3 regions of the Novosphingobium sp. PP1Y genome follow, and region 1 is predicted to be linked to each of the others. Evidence: riboswitches for the same ligand, from Rfam matches in the RefSeq annotation. Region 1 holds a riboswitch; each other region holds the start of a gene.
The links. Region 1 has a riboswitch for cobalamin ahead of cobW (cobalamin biosynthesis protein CobW). Riboswitches for the same ligand answer to the same signal wherever they lie in the genome.

Region 1 (7,133 bases):
CGCGCAGCGTGCACAGCACCGGATTGTCCGCAGGCAGGCGGGCCCGGGTAATGCCTTCGGAGACCATGTGCGCATCGCACAGGATCGGTGCACCGCCTGCCAGCGCCTCTCGCGCGGCTTGCGCAAAGCCCGGCGAAAAGCGGACGTGCCGGGCAAGCTCCACCATGCCCGCGGCATGGATCATGCGTACCGCAACGGGTTCTTCTTCGGGCGAAAAGGCCGTCAGCTCGGCCTCGGCCCGGATCGTGGCGAAGGACTGGCGGTAGATCGCTGCGCCATCGGTTTCATAGTCATGCGGCATCAGCCTGCTCCGAAAAGAGCCAGGACCTCGTCCCGGCCAAGAGCGAGGCGCTCGCGCCCCTCGCCCGAAAGATCGTATCGCCCCTCGCGGCCGATCAGCGTCACATCGGCCCGCCCGGTCGCCGCACAGCGCTTCGCGCAGCCAGAGACATGCAAGCGTCCGGTGACCTGCGGAGCGATGCGGCGCGCCAGCGCGCGGGTCTCGACGCTTGCCTGCGGACACGACGGCGCACCCGGGCAGGCATCGACGCGCAGGAGCGGATCGGCCGGATCGTCCACCAGCCCCTCCACGGGCGCAAAGGCAGCGCCTTCGACGATGAGCAGCCGCCAGGGAGTGGTGCGCAGCGCCGTTGCCGCCGGGTCCGAGATCAGGCGGGCCAGCGCCAGTGCCGAGATCTGTCCGAAAGGCACGCCCCATGCCGCACCTGTGGATGTCGGGCCGGGCTGCAAGGGGCAAGACCCCCGCGCAGGCAGCAGCGAGCCTTGCGCCCACTCGGGAAGTTCAGCTGTAAACCGGCTCATGCGACCGGCCTCAGGCCCGCCGTTTTCAGCGAACCAGCGCGCCATGGCGATCAGGCGGTCGACTTCCGCGCCAGCGGTCACTTCCGCGCCCGCGGTCCGGCCCTGCGCGCGCAGGATCAGGCTGCCGCCGGCCGCACGCTCGATCCGGAAATCACCCGCCTCCCCCGGCAGGACAGGGACCGCCCCGGCGTCGATCACGAAGCCGACCTTGCCCGGCAACTCCGGCAACTCACCGAGCCTTGCGATGAGTTCAGCGGCAATCCGCGCAGTATCGTCGGCTTCCTGCCAGATGGGCGCGACAAGGAGATTGCGCTTCTTCTCGTGGACGGGATCGGCCTCGACCAGTTCCAGTTCGACGAGCCGTACAATAAGCGCAGGCCACTCAGCCTCGCTCACCCCGCGCAGCTGGAAGTTGCCGCGGCGGGTCAGGTCGATCAGGCCATTGCCGAAGGTCAGCGCGGCATCGCACAGGCCCAGCACCTGCTTGCGGTTCAATCGCCCGAGGCGCGGGCGCACCCGCACCAGCAGGCCGTCTCCCGCCGCCATCGGATGCCATGCATCGGGACACCAGCCCCTGATCGCGAAGCCGCTCATTGCCCGCCTCCCAGGCTGGCAAGGATCGAGTTGCGCCGCGTCCGCCACAGGCCAGCGGCATGAAGCGCGCCGAAGCGGGCTTCCATGGCTGCGAGCGCTTCGGGATTTTCGCGCGCCATGAACGCCCGCACTTCCGGCTCGCCGAGCGTCGCGTCGTGATAGAGATCGAACAGCTGCGGCGGCACCGAAGCGGCGAGATGCGCGAAGGCGCCAAGGTGATCGAGCGTCGCGGCCAGTTCGGCAGCCCCGCGAAAGCCGTGGCGCATCATCCCGGCAACCCAGCGCGGATTGGCCGCCCTTGCCCGCACGACACGCGCAATCTCCTCGCTCAAGGTCCGGGCATGCGGCCGGGCGGGATCGCGAATGTCGAGGTGGTAGAGCGCCGCCTTGCCGCCGGTAACCGATTGCGCTGCGGCAAATCCCGCCTCGTGCGCGGCATAGTCGGCCGCAAGCAGCAGGTCGGTCTCGGGCAGGTCCTGCAGGTGCACGAAAGCGTCAGCCCCGGCGACGCGCTCACGCAAACCCGCAGGATCGGGCGCCTCGTCCTGCCCGTCGAGCGCATGGTCGGACGCCGCAAGCCAGGCTTCACCGGCAGCCCGGCGCGCTTCGTCGGTATAAGTCTCGGCCGTATCGCGCAGACCGAGACCATAGCGCCCGGGACGCGGGCCATAGACGCGCGGGGCTGCGGCCCTGCCGGCGAAAGGATTCCACTCCGGCGTCTCGTCCCTCTCGCTCAGTGCGCGCACCGCCATCCCGAACAGGGAGGCAAGGACCGGAAACGCATCGCGGAACAGACCCGAGACGCGCAGCGTCACGTCAATGCGGGGCCGGTCGAGCATGGCCAGCGGCAGGATTTCCACTCCGGTCACGCGTTCGGACGCATTGTCCCACACCGGCTTTGCGCCAAGCAGGTGCAGGGCCATGGCGAACTCCTCGCCCGCCGTGCGCATCGTCGCCGAGCCCCACAGGTCGACCACCAGACCGCGCGGATAGTCGCCATGGTCCTGCAGGTGCCGGCGGACCAGTTCCTCGGCGAGGACCACGCCTTGCGCATGGGCCGTGCGCGAAGGCACCGCGCGCGGATCGACCGCGAAGAGGTTACGCCCGGTCGGCAGGACATCGGAGCGCCCGCGCCATGGCGAACCGGATGGCCCCGCCGCCACGCGCCGTCCGGCCAGTGCGGCCAGCAGTCCGCTGCGCTCCGCCTCGCCCTGCTCGCCGCGGCCGTAGACATGCAGGCCCTCGCCGAACTGGCTCTCCTTCACGTCGCACACGAAGCGGTCGATGCGGGTGATCGCCTCGACCAGCGAGGTCGCGCCGTCGAGGCCGAGTTCAGCCTCCAGCCCCAGCGCCTGCGCTTCCTCGCGGATGGCCGATTGCAGCCTGTCACGCCGCGCCGGATCGAGCCCGTCGGCGTTGGAAAACTCGTCCAGCAGCGCTTCGAGGCGCGTCAGTCCTGCGCCTTGCTGCGCGGGAGCCAGCGGCGGCGGTGCGTGTCCCAGCGTGACGGCTCCGATCCGGCGCTTGGCCTGCGCCGCCTCGCCGGGATCGTTGACGATGAATGGATAGATGACAGGCAGGGCGCCGGTCAGCGCCTCGGGCCAACAGGCATCGCCAAGCGCCACCGATTTACCCGGCAGCCACTCAAGCGTTCCGTGCGCGCCGAGATGGACGAGCGCATCGACCCGGCGCTCGTGCAGCCAGAGATAGAAGGCAACATAGCCATGACGCGGGCAACGCGAGACATCGTGGTAATCCTCGTCACGCTCGGCAGACCAGCCGCGCTCGGGCTGCAGGGCGACCAGGACATGGCCAAGCTCCACGACGCGAAAATGAAAGGCGCCGTCGGCAACGGCGGGGTCCCTTTCGGCGTCTCCCCAGGCCTCGGCCAGATCGGCCTGCAGCGCTGCAGGCAAGCGGGCCAGAGCGGCGCGATAGGCGCCGAGCGGCCAACTGGCGGTTGCTTCGCCAAGGCCCGCCACAAGGTCATGGCCGCATTCGACCGCGTAACCGGCCTGCGCCAGATCGGCGAGGATCGCATCGGCGGAGGCCAGTGCATCCAGCCCGACGGCGTGGGCCATCTGGTAGCCCTTGCCCGGATAGGTCGAGAGAACCATCGCAAGGCGCCGCTCTGCCGCGGGTTTCCGGCCCAGCGCGATCCACCCCGCGACGCGCGCGGCAATCGCTTCGATACGCGATGGCTCGGCGCGGTGGGCACTGCGCGAAAATTCAAGGGCATCGTCGCGCGCGGCGGCTTCCTTGAAGCTGGCCACGCCTGCAAAGATGCGGCCGTCGACTTCGGGAAGCACGACATGCATGGCGAGATCGGCCGGCGACAGACCGCGCGAGGCATCCTGCCAGGCTTGCCGCCCGCTCGTCGCCAGCGCGACCTGGAACACCGGGACACCGGCGCCGTCGAGCGGCGTCGCGCCTTCATCGTCACGCGCGGAAAAAGCGGTCGCATTGATCACCGCCGCGGGCTGCAGCGCCCGCACCCAGCGATCCACCCAGCCGCGAACTTCAGGGGCCTTCAGCGAGGGCACGTAAAGGCCCAGCACATCGAAACCGCGTGCGCGCAAGGCCGCGTGGAGTGCCTCGAAAGGATCGAGATCGGCGGAGCTGAGATAGGATCGATAGAACGTGAGAAGCACGCGCGGGCGGGATGCTGTCAGGGCAAAGGCCGCCGGACAGGCCGTGTCTTCACCTGGAAGCCAGGCCCCGGCAGTCGGCAGCGCCTGAATAGCCCGGACTTCGCAACCCGTCTTGCCGTCCGCCAGCAGGCCGCCCGCTTGCGCGAGCCGTGAAAGAGCTGCCCGCGCCGCAACCGCGCCGCCGATATCGCAAAGGCGGGTCAGTTCGCGCAGCGTGGAAACCGGAACGGTCGAGACGGCATCGAGCCTTTCGTCCTCGCGCCCGTCTGCGGGCAGCACGGCCAGCGCGATCCCGCGCGAACGCGCCAGCGCCTCCACCTGCTGCAGGCCGTAAGTCCAGTAGGGAAGCCCGCCGATGATCCGTACCAGGATCGCCTTCGCACATGCCAGCGTGCGCTCGACATAGGTGTCGACCGACAAGGGATGCGTCAGTGCCGCAAGATTGGCGAGGCGCAGCGAGGGCGGACTGTCCCCCGCATCGCGCGCGCTGCGCCACCCGGCAGCGAAAGCGCCGAGGTCGCTGTCCGAAAACGACAGCACCACGAGATCGGCCGGAGCCTGCCCCAGATCCTGCGGAACGGAGGCTTCCTCGATCCCGTGGGTCTCGCGGAAGATGACGTGCATCGCGGCCTCAGCCCTGCAGCACGGCCCTTATCGCAGCGGGATCGAGGTGATCGTGCTCGGCAATGGCGACCAGCGACGTGAGGCGCGCTTCACCGGGGCGCCAGGGGCGGTCGTAGTGGCTGCGTACCCGCGCGCCGACCGCCTGCACCAGCATGCGCATCGGCTTGCCGGCTACCGCGACATAGCCCTTCACCCGCAGCACCCGGTGATCGCTCGCCAGTGTTTCGATGCGTGCGGTGAGAGCAGCGGGATCGGCGATTTCGCCCAGTTCGATGACGGCGCTGTCGAAATCCTCGTGCTCGTGATCGTCCTCGCCATCGTGGTGCGAGGGACGCGCGGCAATGTCGTCCTCGGCAGCAGCGCCAAGGCCAAGGATCACACGCGGATCGACGACGCCCTCGCTCAGTTCGATGACCGGGACCGGGCGCGGGGCTTCGGCGGCGATGACTTCACGCGCGCGGGCAAGGCCCTCGGCGCCGGCAAGGTCGGCCTTGGTCAGCAGCACCATGTCGGCGCAGGCGAGCTGGTCCTCGAAGACTTCGGACAGCGGCGTCTCGTGATCGATTTCCGGGTCGGCCGCGCGCTGCGCCTCGAGTGCGGCGAGATCGGGTGCGAACCGGCCCTCGGCCACGGCCTCAGCGTCGGCAAGGGCAAGCACCCCGTCGACAGTGATGCGGCTGCGGATCGCGGGCCAGTCGAAAGCCTTGAGCAGCGGCTTGGGCAGCGCGAGACCCGAAGTTTCGATCAGGATGTGATCGGGCCGGGGTTCGAGCGCCAGCAGCTTCTCGACAGTGGGGATGAAGTCGTCGGCGACGGTGCAGCAGATGCAGCCATTGGCCAGTTCGACGACGTTCTCTGCCGGGCAGTCGGGGATGGCGCACGACTTCAGGATATCTCCATCGACGCCCAGCGTGCCGAATTCATTGACGACGACCGCCAGGCGGCGACCGCCGGCATTGCGGATGAGATGGCTGATGAGCGTGGTCTTACCCGCGCCCAGAAAACCGGTGATGATCGTTACAGGGACCTTGGACAGGTCAGGCATCGGCAATTCCCCACGCGCCATGGCGACAACGGCGGGGCTTGCCGGGAGCGAATCCGACCGACGCGCGGCGACGGGCGGGCGCGAAAAGGCACCCGTTACCGCGCGTTCGTGCAGCCCCAGCCGCACAGCTTCGTCGCTCAGACGGAAGAATTACCGTGCCGTGACCATCCCCTGGATCAAGGCAAGAGCGACCGGTGCGCCGGCAGGTCTCCTGGCTTGCGGGTCACTGCTTGATGCACGCCTTCCCGGATCGCCTTGCGGCTTCATCCAGTGGCCGGCCCTTCGCGTGAGGAAGGGAACCGTGTGCATCTCGCTATCCGCTCACAGTTGCAGGGACAGCCGCGGTTTTGGGAAGGAGAGACCTTCCCGCACCGCATTCCCGATTAAGCCCCTTTCGGGGCACCGGCGCGATCATTCGAAGCACAGAATCGATCCGTGCTTCGAAGCGAGGCCCTAGAACAGATCGACCGCCAAGCCAATCGCCTAAGGACCGCTTCTCATGCCGAGATGCGCACTTCGATATCGTCGAAGCGCTTCCAGCGGTAGATCGCGAAGCTGGCGAGCCAGCACAGCACGAAAAGGCCGATGATGCCGAACCCCAGGCTGTTGAAGTTCTCTCCCAGTTCGCCGGCAATATCGAACAGGCCGCCGGTGAGGCCCAGCTTATCGCCGATCAGGGCGACCGTTTCGATCCCGCCGATGACGATGGCGACAAGCGCCGAAATCAGGGTGATGGTGATGTTGTAGTAGAGCTTGCGGATCGGCTTGACGAAAGCCCACTCATAGGCGCCGAGCATGACGACGCCGTCGGCGGTATCGATCAGCGCCATGCCCACGGCGAAAAGCACCGGCAGGACGAGGATCGTGCCGATGGAGAGCCCGTCCGCCGCCTGCCCCGCCGAAAGGCCCAGGATGGCCACTTCGGTCGCGGTGTCGAAACCCAGCCCGAACAGGAAGCCCAGCGGAGCCATGTGCCAGCTGCGGGTGATGAGGCGGAACATCGGCCGGAAAAGGCGCGCCATCAGCCCGCGATTGCCCAGCAGCATGTCGAGGTCTTCCTCCACATAGGCGCCCCCGGCACGGACATGGGCGAAGGTCTTCCACACGTTGCGCAGGATGATCAGGTTCATGGCGGCAATCGAGAACAGGAAGATCGCCGAGATCGAGGTCGCGACGAGACCGCCGACCTGCTTGAGACTTTCGAACTGCGTCAGTGCGCTCGTCGTCAGGGCAATGGCTATGGCCGCGATGGTGACGATGCCGGAATGTCCGATGGCGAACCAGAAGCCGACTGCGATCGGGCGCTGACCGTCCTGCATCAGCTTGCGGGTCACGTTGTCGATGGCCGCGATATGGTCCGCGTCCACGGCATGGCGCAGCCCCAGGCCCCATGCCAG
Region 2 (7,133 bases), 690 kb from region 1:
GCTGCGCAACATGGCTTCCATGGCGCGGATCGACGAAATCGCGTCTTTCGCGACCTTGCTGATCCAGTCAGACAAGCTGGGGACGAGCATAGCGACCACGCTTCGCGTCTACGCCTCGGAAATGCGCGAGAAGCGCCGGATGCGCGCAGAAGAAAAGGCGCACCGCATTCCGGTCCTGATTTCCATTCCATTGGTGGCCTGCATGCTGCCGACGATGATCGGCACGCTGATGCTGCCTGCGGCCATCCGGGTCGTGCGAATTCTCCTTCCGACAATGACAGGGGGCTGACATGTTGAGCAAGACAGGAACGCGCATCGCTTGCGTCGTACTGATGGCGATGTCGCTGAGCGGTTGCGGGCGGGCGCTCGAATTCTTCGGACTTCGCCACGAAGCCAAGCCGGAAGTTCAGGTGCGCACCGCAGATGCCGACAGTGCTGCCGCGGCAGTGGCCGAGGGACGCGCGCATCTGGCCGCAGGCCGGACGGGCCAGGCTATCGAGCAGTTCCAGAAAGCGCTTGCAACTGGCGACCAGATCGGTCCCGCAGCCAACGGCATGGGCGTCGCCTATGTGCGGCTAGGCCAGTTCGAGCAGGCGCACCGCTTCTTTTCCGAAGCGCTTGCCGTCGAGCCGAAGAATGCGATGTACCAGGCCAACATGGCGCGCCTGATGCGCTCGACCCTGTTGGCCGAAAGGCACGAAGCGGACTTTGCCGCGCAAGTCGCTGCTCGCACGTTGACGGGGGCGCACGACATCCAGTCGCAGGAAGCGAGGCCTGAGGTCGCCGCAGCCGAAGAGCCTGCACGGCAGACGGCACCCTCGACAAGCGGGGCTACGCTCCAGCGCATTTCGCGCGGCGAAGTTATGATCCGCTCGGTCCAGCCCGAGAGCCAGGCGGGACGCGGTTCCTTGCCGGTCGTGGGCGTGCGCGGGGGCAAGCTCGACACGTTCAGGCCGGCGGTGCGCATCGAGTTCTCCGATGATGGCCGCAAGCAGGATAACGCTAAGGACAAGGCTGAGGGGGGCAAGGCGGACGCTTCTGGCGGGGCAACCGACGCAGATCCGCCGAAGACCGCCAGGGCCGATAGGGCCGGTTTCAAGCCGCTCGTGCGGATCGATTTTCCGACTTCGCGCTGACGCTCGCAGGGTAACCGATTAGATGAATGTCATTTTCTGGGCGGAACTGGTGGTGCTGGTTCCCGCCTGTTTCTATGCGAGCTGGTCCGACACAGTACAGCGGCGCATCCCGAACTGGCTTTGCCTGTTGACGGCTGCCACTGGCCTTGCCCTTGCCGCTTATGAAGCCGGATTGGGCGGCGTGGGTAGCCACGGCCTGCATCTGGCGGTTGCGCTGGTGGTAGGCATGGTCCTGTTCCGCTTCGGCATGATCGGTGGCGGGGATGCCAAGTTCTATGCCGGTTGCGCCGGCTGGTTCGCGTGGTCGCAGGCATCGCGCCTGCTTCTCTCGGTTTCGATCGCAGGGCTTGTCCTCTTCCTCGTCTGGTTCACCGTGCGCCGGATCATGCGCAAGCCGATCGGCGGGCGCGGCTCGGACGACAATTTCGACAAGCTGCCATATGGCATCGCCATAGCTGCAGGCGCGCTCATCACCGCAGCTTCCGCATTCTGAGGCGGAGACGGGGTTACTTGTGCAAGCTGGAAGAAGGATCGATCGGACGCCCGTCCTTGCGCACTTCGTAGTGCAGGTGGGGTCCGGTAGACCGGCCGGTCGAGCCGACGAAACCGATGACGTCGCCCGGTTTGATCGCTTGGCCCGGGCTGACGTTCAGGCGGGAGAGGTGGCCATAGAGCGTCTCCACCCCTTTGCCATGGTTGATGCGAACCGCTAGACCGTAGCCGCCCTGCCATCCTGCCGACATGATGACACCCGCCGAAGTGGCATGGACCGGTTCACCCATGGCCGCAGCAAGGTCGACGCCGGTATGCATGCGCACCTGGTTGAGCAGGGGATGCATGCGCAGGCCGAAGCCGCTCGACAGCCTGCTTGAGCGCAGGGGCATTCCTTCGGGCGCACCGCCCGATCCAGTGCCCGGTGGCGGCGTCAGCAGGCGTACCGTGTCCCGGAATCGTCCGCTGGAGGACATGATGACCGATCGGCTCTGATCGAGCGAAGCGGAAGACGAAAGATAGCGAACCGGTTCCTGCCCGCTGAGATCGACGGCGCGGCCGACGGTGATGCGTGCAGGCGGAGCTTGCGCAGCGGCGAACGGGGCAGGGTGGGGCGAAGTGACGCAGGCGGCGCGGTCGCTGACGATGGCTCCGGCGGTCAGGCAACTTCCCGCGGTCCCGGTGTCGACCACGGCCATGCGATTGACGCCGTCCTCACCGGCCATTGCCGGTGCGGCTTGGGCCATGACCAGAGCGACCGCGCCGAGCATCGCTGGGCGGATCGTCTTCTTGCTCTGGCATTCAAGGATCATGGCACTTCCCCCGTAGCCGTAAACTAAAGGAAAAGTGCCGGACTGTTAATTCAAATTGACGCTGCGTCTCGAACTGGAACGCGGGGATTTGGAGGTATGAAGACTTGCCTCAAAAGCCCCGCGCCATGCCCTCGCGCCTTGGATCGGCTCCGCCTTCATAGCCGCCGTTCTGGACTACGATCGCCTGAATTCCCGACTCCTCGCTGCGAGAGGTCGAGAGCGGCATGCCGCGTGCAGCAAGGCCGGTCATGATCGGTTCGGGGAACGGATCGGCGCGGAAGGTATCGCCCTTGGCGACAAGGTTGGGCAGCGCCACTGCGTCCTGCGGAGACATGTGCCAGTCCAGCATCGCTACCAGCGCCTTGAGATTATAGGCCTGGATCGAAGTCCCGCCGGGCGATCCGGCAGCGGCATGAAAGCGGCCGTCCTTCGTCAGGACGATGGCCGGTGCCATGCTCGAGCGCGGTCGCTTGCCGGGGGCGGGGGCATTCGCTGCTGGCGCTCCGTCTTTATCGGTGGGCGAGAACGAGAAATCGGTAAGCTGGTTGTTGAGGAAGAACCCGTCGACCATTCGTCCGGAACCGAAGATGCTCTCCACCGTGGTCGTCATCGAGACGACATTGCCCTCGCCATCGACGACGATGAAGTGGCTTGTCCCGCCAGGCTCGGCCGTAGCGTCGGGGCCGACAGCAGATGCGCCCTTCGGATGGCCGAAGCTGACCGGGCCTGCGCGTTCCCCGATCAGTTCGGCGCGCGCTGCCAGGTAGTCCGGATCGAGCAGGCCCTTGATCGGAACTTCGACGAAGGCCGGATCGCCGACGTAGCGGTCGCGGTCGGCATAGGCCAGCCGGCTTGCCTGCGCGAACTCGAACCAGGCCTTTTCATCCTTGGCATTGCGCTTGCCGATATCGGTATGGTCGAGAATGCCCAGCGCCATGAGCAGTCCCGGGCCGCCGGACGGTGCCTGCGGCGTGCAGACCATGTAGACGCGGTAGGGTTCGCAAAGCGCCGGGCCGGAGCGCGGGCGATAGGCGGCGAGGTCGGCCAGCGTCATCGTGCTCGGGCGCGGTCCCTCGCTCACGCGCCTGACGATGTCAGCGGCAACAGGGCCGGTCAGCAGGCCGGAGGCTCCGAATCTGGCGATCCGCTGCAAGGTGCGGGCGTAGGCCGGATTGCGCAAGCGGTCCCCCGCGGCATAGCGGGTGCCGTCCGGCTTGGAGAAATACGCGACGGCATCGGGCGCGGAGGATTGCGGTGCGCGCTCCATCCGGATCATGCCGGCAAGGCGGGGGCTGACGATGAAGCCGTCTTCGGCAAGATTGCGGGCCGGCTTCAGCAGGTCCGCCCAGGCGAGCTTGCCGTGATCGTGATGGGCCATGTCGAGCATGGCCACGGCCCCGGGCACGCCGGTTGAAATGCCGCCAAGAACCGCATCGAAGAAAGGCAGTCGGTTGCCCTCATCGTCGAGGAATAGGCGGTCGGTCGCGCCGGCAGGCGCGGTTTCGCGCCCGTCGTAGTATGTCGCCTTGCGGCTCTTCGCGTCGTAGTAGACCATGAAGGCGCCGCCGCCGATCCCCGAACTCTGCGGTTCGACAAGGCCGAGGACCGCCTGGATCGCCACTGCGGCGTCGACCGCCGAGCCGCCCTTGCGCAGCACGTCCACCCCTGCCTTCACAGCGAGGGGATTGGCCGCCGCGACCATTGCATGCTTTGCAAACCCGGCCTGTTCCCGCTCCGGTACTTCGGCCCGTGCGGTCTGCTCGACGGTTGCTGCAGGGGGCGGACTGGCCTGGGAAACGCTGGCCTGGGAAACGCTGGCCTGGGAAACGCTGGCCTGGGAAATGGTCGTCAGTGTCAGTGCGGCAAGGCCGACGGACAGGAAAAGGCGGCGCAATAGGGTTCTCCGCGGGGTAGCTTCAATCGATCTTGTCGCGGCGATGGCCCCTTCAGTCAGGGACTCGCGCGATCGCCGGGACGGAACCTAACAGTTCCGTCCGGCAGGTATAGGGCCTTGCGGCGAGGACATTTCTGCTTGCAGTGCGCTGCCGTTGGCTAGAGGTCGATCCCCGGCTGCGCCTTGATGCCATTGCGGAAAGCGTGCTTCTCGTCACCGATCCTGCTCACCGTGTCGGCCAGTTCGATGAATTCGGCATGGGCCGCGCGCCCGGTGATTACCACGTGCTGCATCTCCGGCCGGTTCCTGATCGCAGGAAGGACTTCTTCCAGCGTGAGGTAGCCGTAATTGATGAGGTACGTCAGTTCATCGAGCACGACGAGCGAGATCTCAGGATCGGCCAGCGCGGCCTTTGCCTTGGTCCACCCGGCCTGCGCAGCGGCAATGTCGCGCTGGCGGTTCTGGGTTTCCCAGGTGAAGCCCTCGCCGCAGTTCTCCCAGGTGACGCCCGGCTGCACGGAAAGGAAAGCGCGTTCGCCCACGTCGACCTTGCTCTTGATGAACTGGAATACCGCCGCCGTGCGCCCGTAGCCCAGCGTGCGAGCCACCATGCCGAAGGCGCTGGAGGACTTGCCCTTGCCGTTTCCTGTAAGAACGAGCACCAGCCCCTTGTCGATCCTGGCTGCAGCAATGCGCGCATCGACTACGGACTTGAGCTTGCGGGTCCGTTCCTTGTGGCGGCGGTCTTCTTCGGCGAGATTTTCGGTATCGGTCATAGCGGTTTGGCCTCTCTCGGGGGTGGCATGCGGCGGGGCGAAGGAGAGTCCGGCAAGTTTGGCATTCACTCGGGTTTCCTCTTCGACGCACGCACGATTGTCGTTTGCCAAGGGATTGCCCGCAGGATGCGAGGCCCTCGTCCGCCCGGTTCATCCCGCCCGCGCGAAGGAACGACGGTAGCGGGCCGGTTTCCTGACTTTCCGGATCGCCGCGCCTTTCGCCGCCTTCTCGAACAGGGTGTGCCCGTTCAATGGCATAGTGGCGATGCGCTCACCGGTCACAGTTGCGGGAGCAGTGCCGCAGATGCAGCGAAGACGTCGCTGCCCGGACTTCCCGATTAAGCCCTTGCGGGCACCCGTTACGGCCCCGCGGATAGGCCAGGGCAAGTCTGCCTGCAAGCATATTGCGCTTGCGAAGGGCACGACTGCGCGATACTTGCCGGGCTGCGACAGGTTCCCCGCAAGGGGATCAAAAGGGAATTCGGGTGCAAGTCCCGGGCTGCCCCTGCAACTGTAAGCGGCGAGCCATCCGGCCATTTCGCCATTGGGACCCAAAGCCGGTCCTGAGAAGGCGGCCGGAGCGGCGCTGACCCGTGAGCCAGGAGACCTGCCTGCCGCAGTCGTTCTTCATCCGGGCAGGGCGCACCGGGTGTTCGAGGGCCCCGTTATGGCGGGGTCACCCCTCGCGCAACGACAGTCATCGTCTCGCCGGTTGGGATTCCGGTGGGGCTGGAGCCGTTTGCAAGGAGGGAGCGCCGCCATGCTCTTGATGTCATTTTGTCGTCCGCGCTCGGGAGCGTTACGCTGATGCTGCGTGCAGTCGACGCAAACGCCTCGGTTGTGGTCTGCTCGACCTGTCGCCATTCCGAAACCGAACGTGAGGACGAACACGGCGAGCGCGGCGGTGCGCGGTTGGCCTCCGTGATGCGCGAGGTGCAGGCAGGCGATCCAGCGCTGGCCGCCGTTAGCGTTCAGGAAATGCCGTGCCTGTTCGCCTGCAAGCGTTTCTGCACCGTGCATATCCGGGCGCCCGGCAAGATGGGATATGTCTTGGGAGACTTCGCCCCTGACCGTGAGGCCGCGCACGCGATTCTCAGCTATGCTGCGCAACATGCCGAAAGCGAAGAGGGCGTCGTCCCCTATCGCAACTGGCCGCAGGGCGTGAAGGGGCACTTCATCACCCGCACCCCGCCAGAAGGCTTCTTGTGCACATGATCCGGTTCGAAAGCCGCGAAGCCTTTGCCGCAGCGCTCCTGGATCTGCCCGAGGCCAACAAGGTCGCGCAGGCCGCCGCACAGTTGCGCCAGGACGCCTTGACCAAGCCGCTGGGCTCGCTCGGTCGACTGGAAGACATCGCGATTTTCATGGCCTCGTGGCAGGGGAGGGAACGACCGGTGCTGGAGCGCATCCGTGCGGCGATCTTCGCCGGCAACCACGGTGTCGCCGCAAGGGCGGTCAGTGCCTATCCGCCCGAAGTGACCGCGCAGATGGTCGCCAACTTCGCGGCGGGCGGGGCGGCTATCAATGCCCTGGCCGGCGCTTGCGGTGCAGAACTGGTCATCGTGCCGATCGAGCTGGACCGTCCGACGGCGGACTTCGTCGAACAGCCTGCCATGAGCGAGGAAGATTGCCTGGCCGCGCTCAATACGGGGGCTGCGGTCGTCGAAGAGGGGTTGGACCTGCTTTTCGTGGGCGAAATGGGGATAGGAAACACCACACCCGCAGCCGCTCTGTGTGCGCAGGCCTGCAATGGCAAAGCTGCCGAGTGGGTCGGTGCCGGAACGGGTCTCGACAGGGACGGTATCGCCTACAAACAGTCCGTCGTCGCACAGGCCCTGTCCTTTCACGGTGCCCGCTGCACCGATGCTTTCGAAACCTTGCGCCGATTGGGAGGGCGCGAGATTGCTGCAATGGCCGGGGCCATTCTTGCTGCCCGGATCAAGCGCATTCCGGTGCTGCTCGACGGGTTCATCGTCTGCGCCTCCATAGCGCCGCTGGTGGTCGATCAGCCGCGTTTCGCAGC
Region 3 (7,133 bases), 270 kb from region 1:
ATGCCAGTTCCTGACGCATCTTGAGCAGCAGGTGCAGGAAGAACGGCGTCCCGAGCAGGCTGAGGGCGATGCCGAGACGCAGTTCGCCCCCGGCCAATGGCAGCACGCGGCACAGGCAATCGGAAATGAGCAGGAGCAGCGCGCCTGCCAGCGCGCTCGGGACGATCAGCGAGGACGGGCGGTGGTCGGTAAAGGGGCGCACGAAGTGGGGCACCATCAGGCCGACGAAACCGATGATCCCGGCCACCGCCACGCCCGAGCCGACCGTCAGGCCGATGCCGATGATCATCATCGCCTGCAGCCGGAACGGCTCGACCCCCAGCGAGCGCGCCGCGGCTTCGCCCAGCGTCAGGGCATTGAGGCTGCGCCCGGCGGCCAGGAGCACGCCGATCCCCGCGGCGGTAAGCGGCAGGGCGATCCAGACTTCGCGCCAGGAGCGGTCGGCAAGCGAGCCCATCGTCCAGGTGACGATCTCGGTCATGGCGAAGGGCGATGGGCTCAGGCTGATCGCAAGGCTCATCAGCGCGCCGGCAAGGCTGGAGACCATCAGGCCCGCCAGCGTGAACAGCGCGACGCCGCCGCTGCGACCGGCGATCAGTGCCAGCAGCGTCATCGCTCCGCAGGCCCCGGCAAGCGCGAAGACCGGCAGCAGCCACGGCGAGGCGGCATAGCCGGTCCAGAAGCTGAGCACCGCGCCCAGCGCTGCGCCGGGTGCAATGCCGAAGAGACCCGGGTCGGCCAGCGGATTGCGCAGGAAGCCCTGCATCGCGGCTCCGGCAGCGCCCAGCCCCGCGCCCACCACCAGCGCCAGCACCGCGCGCGGCAGACGCAGCTGGACGAGGATGATCGAAGCATTGTGCGCCGTCGGCGAAAAGGGATCGATCCACACGCGTCCGGCGAGCAGTGAGAGCGGCACGGCCACCAGCAGGCCGGCCAGCAGCAGGAGGATGAGGCGCGGGTTCATCGCACCCGTGCCGTCCGGATCGCCGCGTCCTGCCGGTCCAGTTCGCGCCGGGCGCGCCCGAGCGCGTCGATGGCGCGCGGGATCGTCGGGCCGCCGCACCAGAGGATCGAACGATCGAGCGGAAAACGCTTCATGCGGCTCAGGCTCGCGAGAGCGGGGTGATGCAGCATGCGGTCCTCTTCGGCCAGCGGATTGCCAACTGCGAAGACGACGCGCGGCGGATCGGCCAGTACTTTCTCGAGCGGCAGGAAATCGGCCTGCGAAAGCCCGCGTGCACTGGCCGCGTTCGTAAAGCCGGTGTGCTTCATCATGTCAACGATCAGGGTGTCGTCACCTGCGACCAGCCCTGCCGATTCCCAGACCAGCGCCGGTACGGGCGTAGCGCCCCGGGGCGGCGCGGCGCGGGCCAGCGCCTCGTCGATCCGGCCGATCAGGCGCTTGCCCAGTTCGGGATGGCCGGTGAGGCCCGCAAGTTCCCGGATCTGGCCGCGCGCAGCCTCAAGGTCCGGCGCAATCGGCATTTTCACCACCTTGAAGCCCAGCTCGTCGAGCGCGCTGGCCGTGGCGGGCGGCAGGAAACTGCTGGCGACAACCACTTTCGGGCCGATGGCGGCGACTTCCTCCACCGTGCCCGAGACCGCGCGGTAACCGCGCGCCTTGGCAAGGTCCATCGAAGTGGACTGGGCATCGTGGCTGTAGCCCGAGATCGCCAGCAACTGGCCCGGCCCGGTCACTTCTGCCAGGATCGCATCGGTGCAGGGATTGAGCGAGACGATGGTCGGGTGGGCCGGATCGCCCGGCGCGGCAAGCGGGGCGGCCCCGGTATGGCCGCCCCCGCAACCCGATATGCAGGTCCATGCCAGCGCAAGGACCCCGGCGCGGACCAGGGCCCGCGCCAGATGCTTCCCTCCGGTCCTCCCGGACTGCGGGGGAAGCGACAGGGTCACATCTTCACCCGAACCCCGGCATAGGCCGAGCGGCCCGGCGTGCCGTAGCCCGAGACCGTCGTGTAATCGGCATCGGTCAGGTTCTCGATGCGCGCGAAGACTTCGTAGCGCTGCGCTATCGTGTAGCTCGCCCGCAAGGTCGCGGTCACGTAACCGTCCAGCGGGGTCAGATTGTAATTGTCGTTGTAGCTGTCGGACACCATGCGGATATCGCCGCCCAGCGTCAGCCCTTCAAGCGGCGCGTCCCAGTCGGCCGAGACGGTGAGTGCATTGCGCGGACGGCGGGCAAGGTCGTTGCCCCGGTTGAGATCGCCGGCCGTGCGGTTCACCGACTTGACGTAAGTATAGACCGCGCTGGCACGCAGTCGCTCGGAAACCCGGGCGCCCAACTCGATCTCGGCGCCGGTTGCGCGGGCCTTCCCGACATTGGCATAGAAACCGTAGCGGCCATCCCCGCAAAGCGCATCGCTCGATCCGAAGCACGAGACGTAGTCGATCAGGTTGCGGCTGTCGCGGCGAAAGCCGGTGACCGCGAAGTGCAGCGGGCCGTTGCGGTCGCCATACTCGATCCCGGCATCGTAGCTGCGGCTGCGCTCGGGCATCAGCTCGGGATTGCCGTATTCGGAGAACAGCTGATAGAGCGTGGGCACCTTGAAGCCTTCGCCGTAGGAGGCGCGGATGCGCCAGCCCGCCGCCACGGTGACGCTGCCGTTGGCACCGAAGGTCCACTTGTCGCCGAAATTGGAGTGGTCGTCGTAGCGCACGCCCGCGGCCAGGCTGAACAGATTGCCGTAGTAGCCGAGCAGGCCGTGCACGCTCGTCAGTTCCGCGTCGGCGCGAATGCGCGAGCCGTAGAGGAAATCGTCGGACTTGATGTGCGACCATTCATGGGCGCCCCCGAAGTCGAGCCGGACGGCATCGGTGGCGTCGTAGGAGCCACTCAGCTCCGCCCTTTCGCTGCGGCCCTGCGTTTCGGAATTGAACTGGTCCGAGATCGTCGGGTCGTAGTAACGGCGGCGGGTGTCCGAAACCTGATAGCCTGCATCGAGCGTGAGCGCATCGCCGGTCCACGTCAGTCCCGCGCGGCCGCCCAGCTCGCGGGTCTTCTGGTACTCGGGCGTATCGGCGAAAGTGTAATCGGGCGCCGGATAGCCATCGAGGTCGAGCGTGCCATCGGTAAAGCGGCCCACCACGCTGGCGGTAAGGCCCGGCACCAGATCGACGTGGGCACGGCCACCGGCCCGCCACTGCCTGAAGCCGTCGGCCTCGGTACCGGACGCCGCCTGGCTGATGCCATCGGTGCGCATGTAACCGCCGTTGAGGTTGACGCCGTAAGTCTCGCCGGAAAGCCCGGCCGAAACCTGCCCGTCGAAGCTGTCGCGCGCGCCATACTCTGCCGAGCCCTCGACGCCGTTGACGTCGCGGCTGGTGATCGCCAGCACGCCGCCGATGGCTTCCGATCCCCAGACGACCGAGTTCGAGCCGCGCAGCAGTTCGACCCTGCCGACCGGCCCGGTCATCAGGTTGCCGAAATCGAACCCACCGCTGGGCGCGGCAATGTCCGCAACGCGCAGGCCGTCGACCAGCACCAGAAGCTGCTGGGAATTGGCGCCGCGCACGAACAGGCTCGTCGTCCCGCCGATGCTGCCGTTACGGCTGAAGGTCACGCCCGGCAGGCGCTCCAGCACGCGGGCGACGTCCGGCCCCTGGATGGAATCGATCTCCTCGCTGCCGACGACGCTGACGGGCTGCCCCGCCTGATCGACGCGCAGCGCGCTGCCGGTCGCGATCACCGTGATCGCGTCGCCCAGCGGAACGAACGGCGCGACATCGGCCTCATCGGCAAGAGCGGGGGAAACAAGAGCGGGTGTGGACACGGCAAGCGCGGTGCCGAGCAGATACAGATACTTCACGTACAAACCTCCAACCTGAACGAAGCGTCGCTCGTGGCTGAGGCCGCGCCTTCACGGCGCATGACTCGCTGCATTCCGGTCCAACCCGCCCGGCGCGGAACGACCATCACTGGCAGGTCTCCTGGCTCCCGGATCATAGCGCCGCCCCACCTTCCCGGCATCCTTGTGACAAGACACCAGTGGCCAATCGGGACGGAACTCCCCGGTCACAGTTGCGGGGACAGCGCCGGAATCGAACCGGCTTCCCTCTTAGGTCCGGCAAGCCGGACAACCCGTGACGTGGCCGGGCGGATACTGCGGTGTTGCAGGCTTTGCAAGCACGGCCACGCAAGTACCTGCCCGCGCAACCGGTTTGTTTACCGGTTAAGGCTACAAGGCGGCGGTGTGTCGCTTCGGGACGGCGACCACGGAGCGGATGCGCCGGATCGATAGGCGGGTTAGGCGCAGGATGCGCCGACGAGCCACGTTGACGGGGCGCACGTTGAAGTGGCGCACATTGACGGTGCGCACTTTGACGGTGCGCACTTTGACAAGGCGAGCGAAAGGAACCGAGTGACCGAGCCACCTGCCCTGATGGCCCTGATCGGCGAAAGCGAGGCGCGCCCACGCGACTTCGCGGCCCGGTTCGAGCGCGGGCGCAGGAACCGGCATGCGCACCGCGCCCATCTGCAGCGGCGCTGGAGCGTGGCTGCTGCAGGCCTTGCCGCCATCGCCCTGCCCGCCTTCGCCTCACCGGGACACTGGGACCGCTTCACCATCGCCGCTGCCACGGCCGAGGCGCAGACCCCCGAGCCGATGCCCTTCGAGCGCGCCGGATCGAGCTTTCCCGGCTCCGCCTTCTATTACCTCGAACAGGAAGCCGCGCCCCTGAAGGTGGGCGAAGGCATCCATTCCGACGCCGGGGACGCGGCCGCACCGCCCCCTGAAGCCCGCGCCCCTGCCCGCCCGCTCACCATCGATGCCAGCGGCATCGACCGCACCCGCGCGCTGCAGTGCATGACCGCCGCCATATACTATGAAGCCGCAAGCGAGGCCGAAGCCGGCCAGCGTGCGGTTGCGCAGGTCGTGCTCAACCGGGTGGCCCACCCGGCCTATCCCAATACCGTGTGCGGCGTGGTCTACGAAGGATCGGAACGCTCCACCGGCTGCCAGTTCTCGTTCACCTGCGACGGCTCGCTCGCACGCAAACCTTCGCGCTATTTCTGGGACCGGGCGATGCAGGTCGCCCGCGCCGCGCTGTCGGGCTACGTCTATGCCCCGGTCGGCCTGGCGACGCATTACCACACCGTGCAGGTCCATCCCTACTGGGCTGCGAGCCTCGATTACCTCGGCACCATCGGGGCGCATCGCTTCTACAGCTTCCATGGCGCGGCGGGCCGCCCGGGCGCCTTCCGCTTCGCCTACCTGGGCGGCGAACCGGCAGCCGCGCCGCACCCCCGCGACACCGCTTCGCCCACCATGGCGGCGGCAGACACGCTCGATCCGGTGGCGATCCAGCGCCGGTTCGATGCACAAGGGGCAGCGCCGACTGCCGCGGCAAGCCCGATCGAGACAGCCGCCGCCAAGACCGCGCCCGCGCCGATCTATTCCAGCGCCATTCGCGAACGCGGCGGCGAAGCACTCTACCGGGCGCAGAAGCTGCCCGAAACCGGCGACATCAAGCCGCAATACGCCAATAGCGGCCGCTGGATCGCCCAGCCGGGCACCTGACCCGGCGCGATCTGTCTCCTTTCGGGGCACCGTGGGGCCATGGCAAGAATTCGGCAACCATAGGCCATTACAAACACTTAGAGCATCATCGCCATAAGGGTGCCGATCAGAACAACGACACAAAGGGCCCGCCTGACATGACGATCCGCTTCTCCGCTGCCTATGGCGGAAAAAGTCCAGCGATTGTGCGTGCCCTGTGCCCCTCCGCCCCCCTGGGCGCAGTCAACGACAATGGCTGCAGGCCCATTCTCGGCGGCTCCGCCCGCCGCGCCATCGCTGCCTATTCGGAACAGATGCACCTGCCGATGCAGGCGGCGAACGACCAGCGGATGCTGACCGAGGCCCTGCGCCACTTCGCTCGCCACGGCCTCTCGGCCGCTGCCCATGCGCGCGAGAACGCGGAAGCCGCCAAGGCCGCGAGCGACGAGGAAGCGTGCCGCTGGTGGATCTCGATCTGCCGCCAGCTGGACCGCCGCATGGCCGACGCCCTGGCGCGCAAGATCGCCCGCCACGGCTGATCCTGCGGCGGCGAGACGGCCGCGCCCCATCTTCGCAGGTAATGCCGCGCGCGAGGCCCATCCTTCGACAGGCTCGGGACGAGCGGTGCGTGTGGGGTGAGCGCAGCCGCTCCGAATCGCGACGGCGCGCAAGCCCCTCAAGTCCGCGCATCTTGCCCTTCCGGCGATTCGCCCCGAGCCTCTTGCAATGCCCTGGCTTCGGTGAGAGACATGTCCCGCGCCGCGCAAGACTTACGCAAACCTTGCCAAATCGTTGAAAATCCGCGCCTGGCGGTCCTGTTTTATCGCCACTATTGCAATTGCGAACTATTATCAATTAAAAGTGCCCGCTTGCGCCCTGCCCGCGTCGTTTCGCGGTTGCAATGTCGGTGCGAGGGGCGTAGGGCCCGCTTCGCAACTGACGGCACCTGCCTTATGCGGGACAAAGCAGGCCGCCTTTCACGTCCGAGGTCCCGCCATTGGGAAGGACAAGCACGCATCATGGCTCGTAAGAAGATTGCCCTTATCGGCGCCGGCAACATCGGCGGCACCCTCGCGCACCTCGCTGCGCAGAAGGAACTGGGCGACATCGTCCTGTTCGACATCGCCGAAGGCATCCCCCAGGGCAAGGCTCTCGACCTGTCGCAGTGCGGTCCCGTCGAAGGCTTCGACGCCGCCATCACCGGCACCAATGACTACGCCGACATCGCCGGCGCCGACGTCATCATCGTCACCGCTGGCGTTCCCCGCAAGCCGGGCATGAGCCGCGACGACCTGCTGGGCATCAACCTCAAGGTGATGAAGTCGGTCGGCGAAGGCATCAAGCAGTACGCTCCCGACGCTTTCGTGATCTGCATCACCAACCCGCTCGACGCGATGGTCTGGGCGCTGCGCGAATTCTCCGGCCTGCCCCACAGCAAGGTCGTCGGCATGGCCGGCGTGCTGGACTCGGCGCGCTTCTCGACCTTCCTCGCCTGGGAATTCGGCGTTTCGGTGCGCGACGTCACCAGCTTCGTGCTGGGCGGCCACGGCGACACCATGGTCCCTGTCGTCGAGTACTCGACCGTCAAGGGCATCCCCGTTCCCGACCTCATCAAGATGG

Region 2: it holds a riboswitch for cobalamin, as region 1 does, so the genes downstream of both, cobO (cob(I)yrinic acid a,c-diamide adenosyltransferase) here and cobW (cobalamin biosynthesis protein CobW) in region 1, are expected to answer to the same signal.
Region 3: it holds a riboswitch for cobalamin, as region 1 does, so the genes downstream of both, PP1Y_RS14795 (TonB-dependent siderophore receptor) here and cobW (cobalamin biosynthesis protein CobW) in region 1, are expected to answer to the same signal.

Annotation. Positions count from the first base shown of each region.
Region 1 covers NC_015580.1:2,096,802-2,103,934, reverse strand. The annotation lists gene PP1Y_RS16085 (precorrin-8X methylmutase) at 1-301, opposite strand, end outside; gene PP1Y_RS16080 (precorrin-3B synthase) at 301-1,416, opposite strand; gene cobN (cobaltochelatase subunit CobN) at 1,413-4,691, opposite strand; gene cobW (cobalamin biosynthesis protein CobW) at 4,699-5,736, opposite strand; cobalamin riboswitch at 5,920-6,158, opposite strand; gene PP1Y_RS16065 (HoxN/HupN/NixA family nickel/cobalt transporter) at 6,234-7,133, opposite strand, start outside.
Region 2 covers NC_015580.1:2,783,316-2,790,448, reverse strand. The annotation lists gene PP1Y_RS19205 (type II secretion system F family protein) at 1-289, shown strand, start outside; gene PP1Y_RS19200 (tetratricopeptide repeat protein) at 291-1,136, shown strand; gene PP1Y_RS19195 (prepilin peptidase) at 1,159-1,629, shown strand; gene PP1Y_RS25855 (M23 family metallopeptidase) at 1,643-2,440, opposite strand; gene ggt (gamma-glutamyltransferase) at 2,550-4,334, opposite strand; gene cobO (cob(I)yrinic acid a,c-diamide adenosyltransferase) at 4,493-5,110, opposite strand; cobalamin riboswitch at 5,276-5,485, opposite strand; cobalamin riboswitch at 5,545-5,740, shown strand; gene PP1Y_RS19170 (DUF1636 domain-containing protein) at 5,918-6,325, shown strand; gene cobT (nicotinate-nucleotide--dimethylbenzimidazole phosphoribosyltransferase) at 6,322-7,133, shown strand, end outside.
Region 3 covers NC_015580.1:1,826,522-1,833,654, reverse strand. The annotation lists gene PP1Y_RS14805 (iron ABC transporter permease) at 1-964, opposite strand, end outside; gene PP1Y_RS14810 (ABC transporter ATP-binding protein) at 1-2, opposite strand, end outside; gene PP1Y_RS14800 (ABC transporter substrate-binding protein) at 961-1,911, opposite strand; gene PP1Y_RS14795 (TonB-dependent siderophore receptor) at 1,908-3,824, opposite strand; cobalamin riboswitch at 3,918-4,115, opposite strand; gene PP1Y_RS14790 (cell wall hydrolase) at 4,377-5,534, shown strand; gene PP1Y_RS14785 (hypothetical protein) at 5,672-6,052, shown strand; gene mdh (malate dehydrogenase) at 6,533-7,133, shown strand, end outside.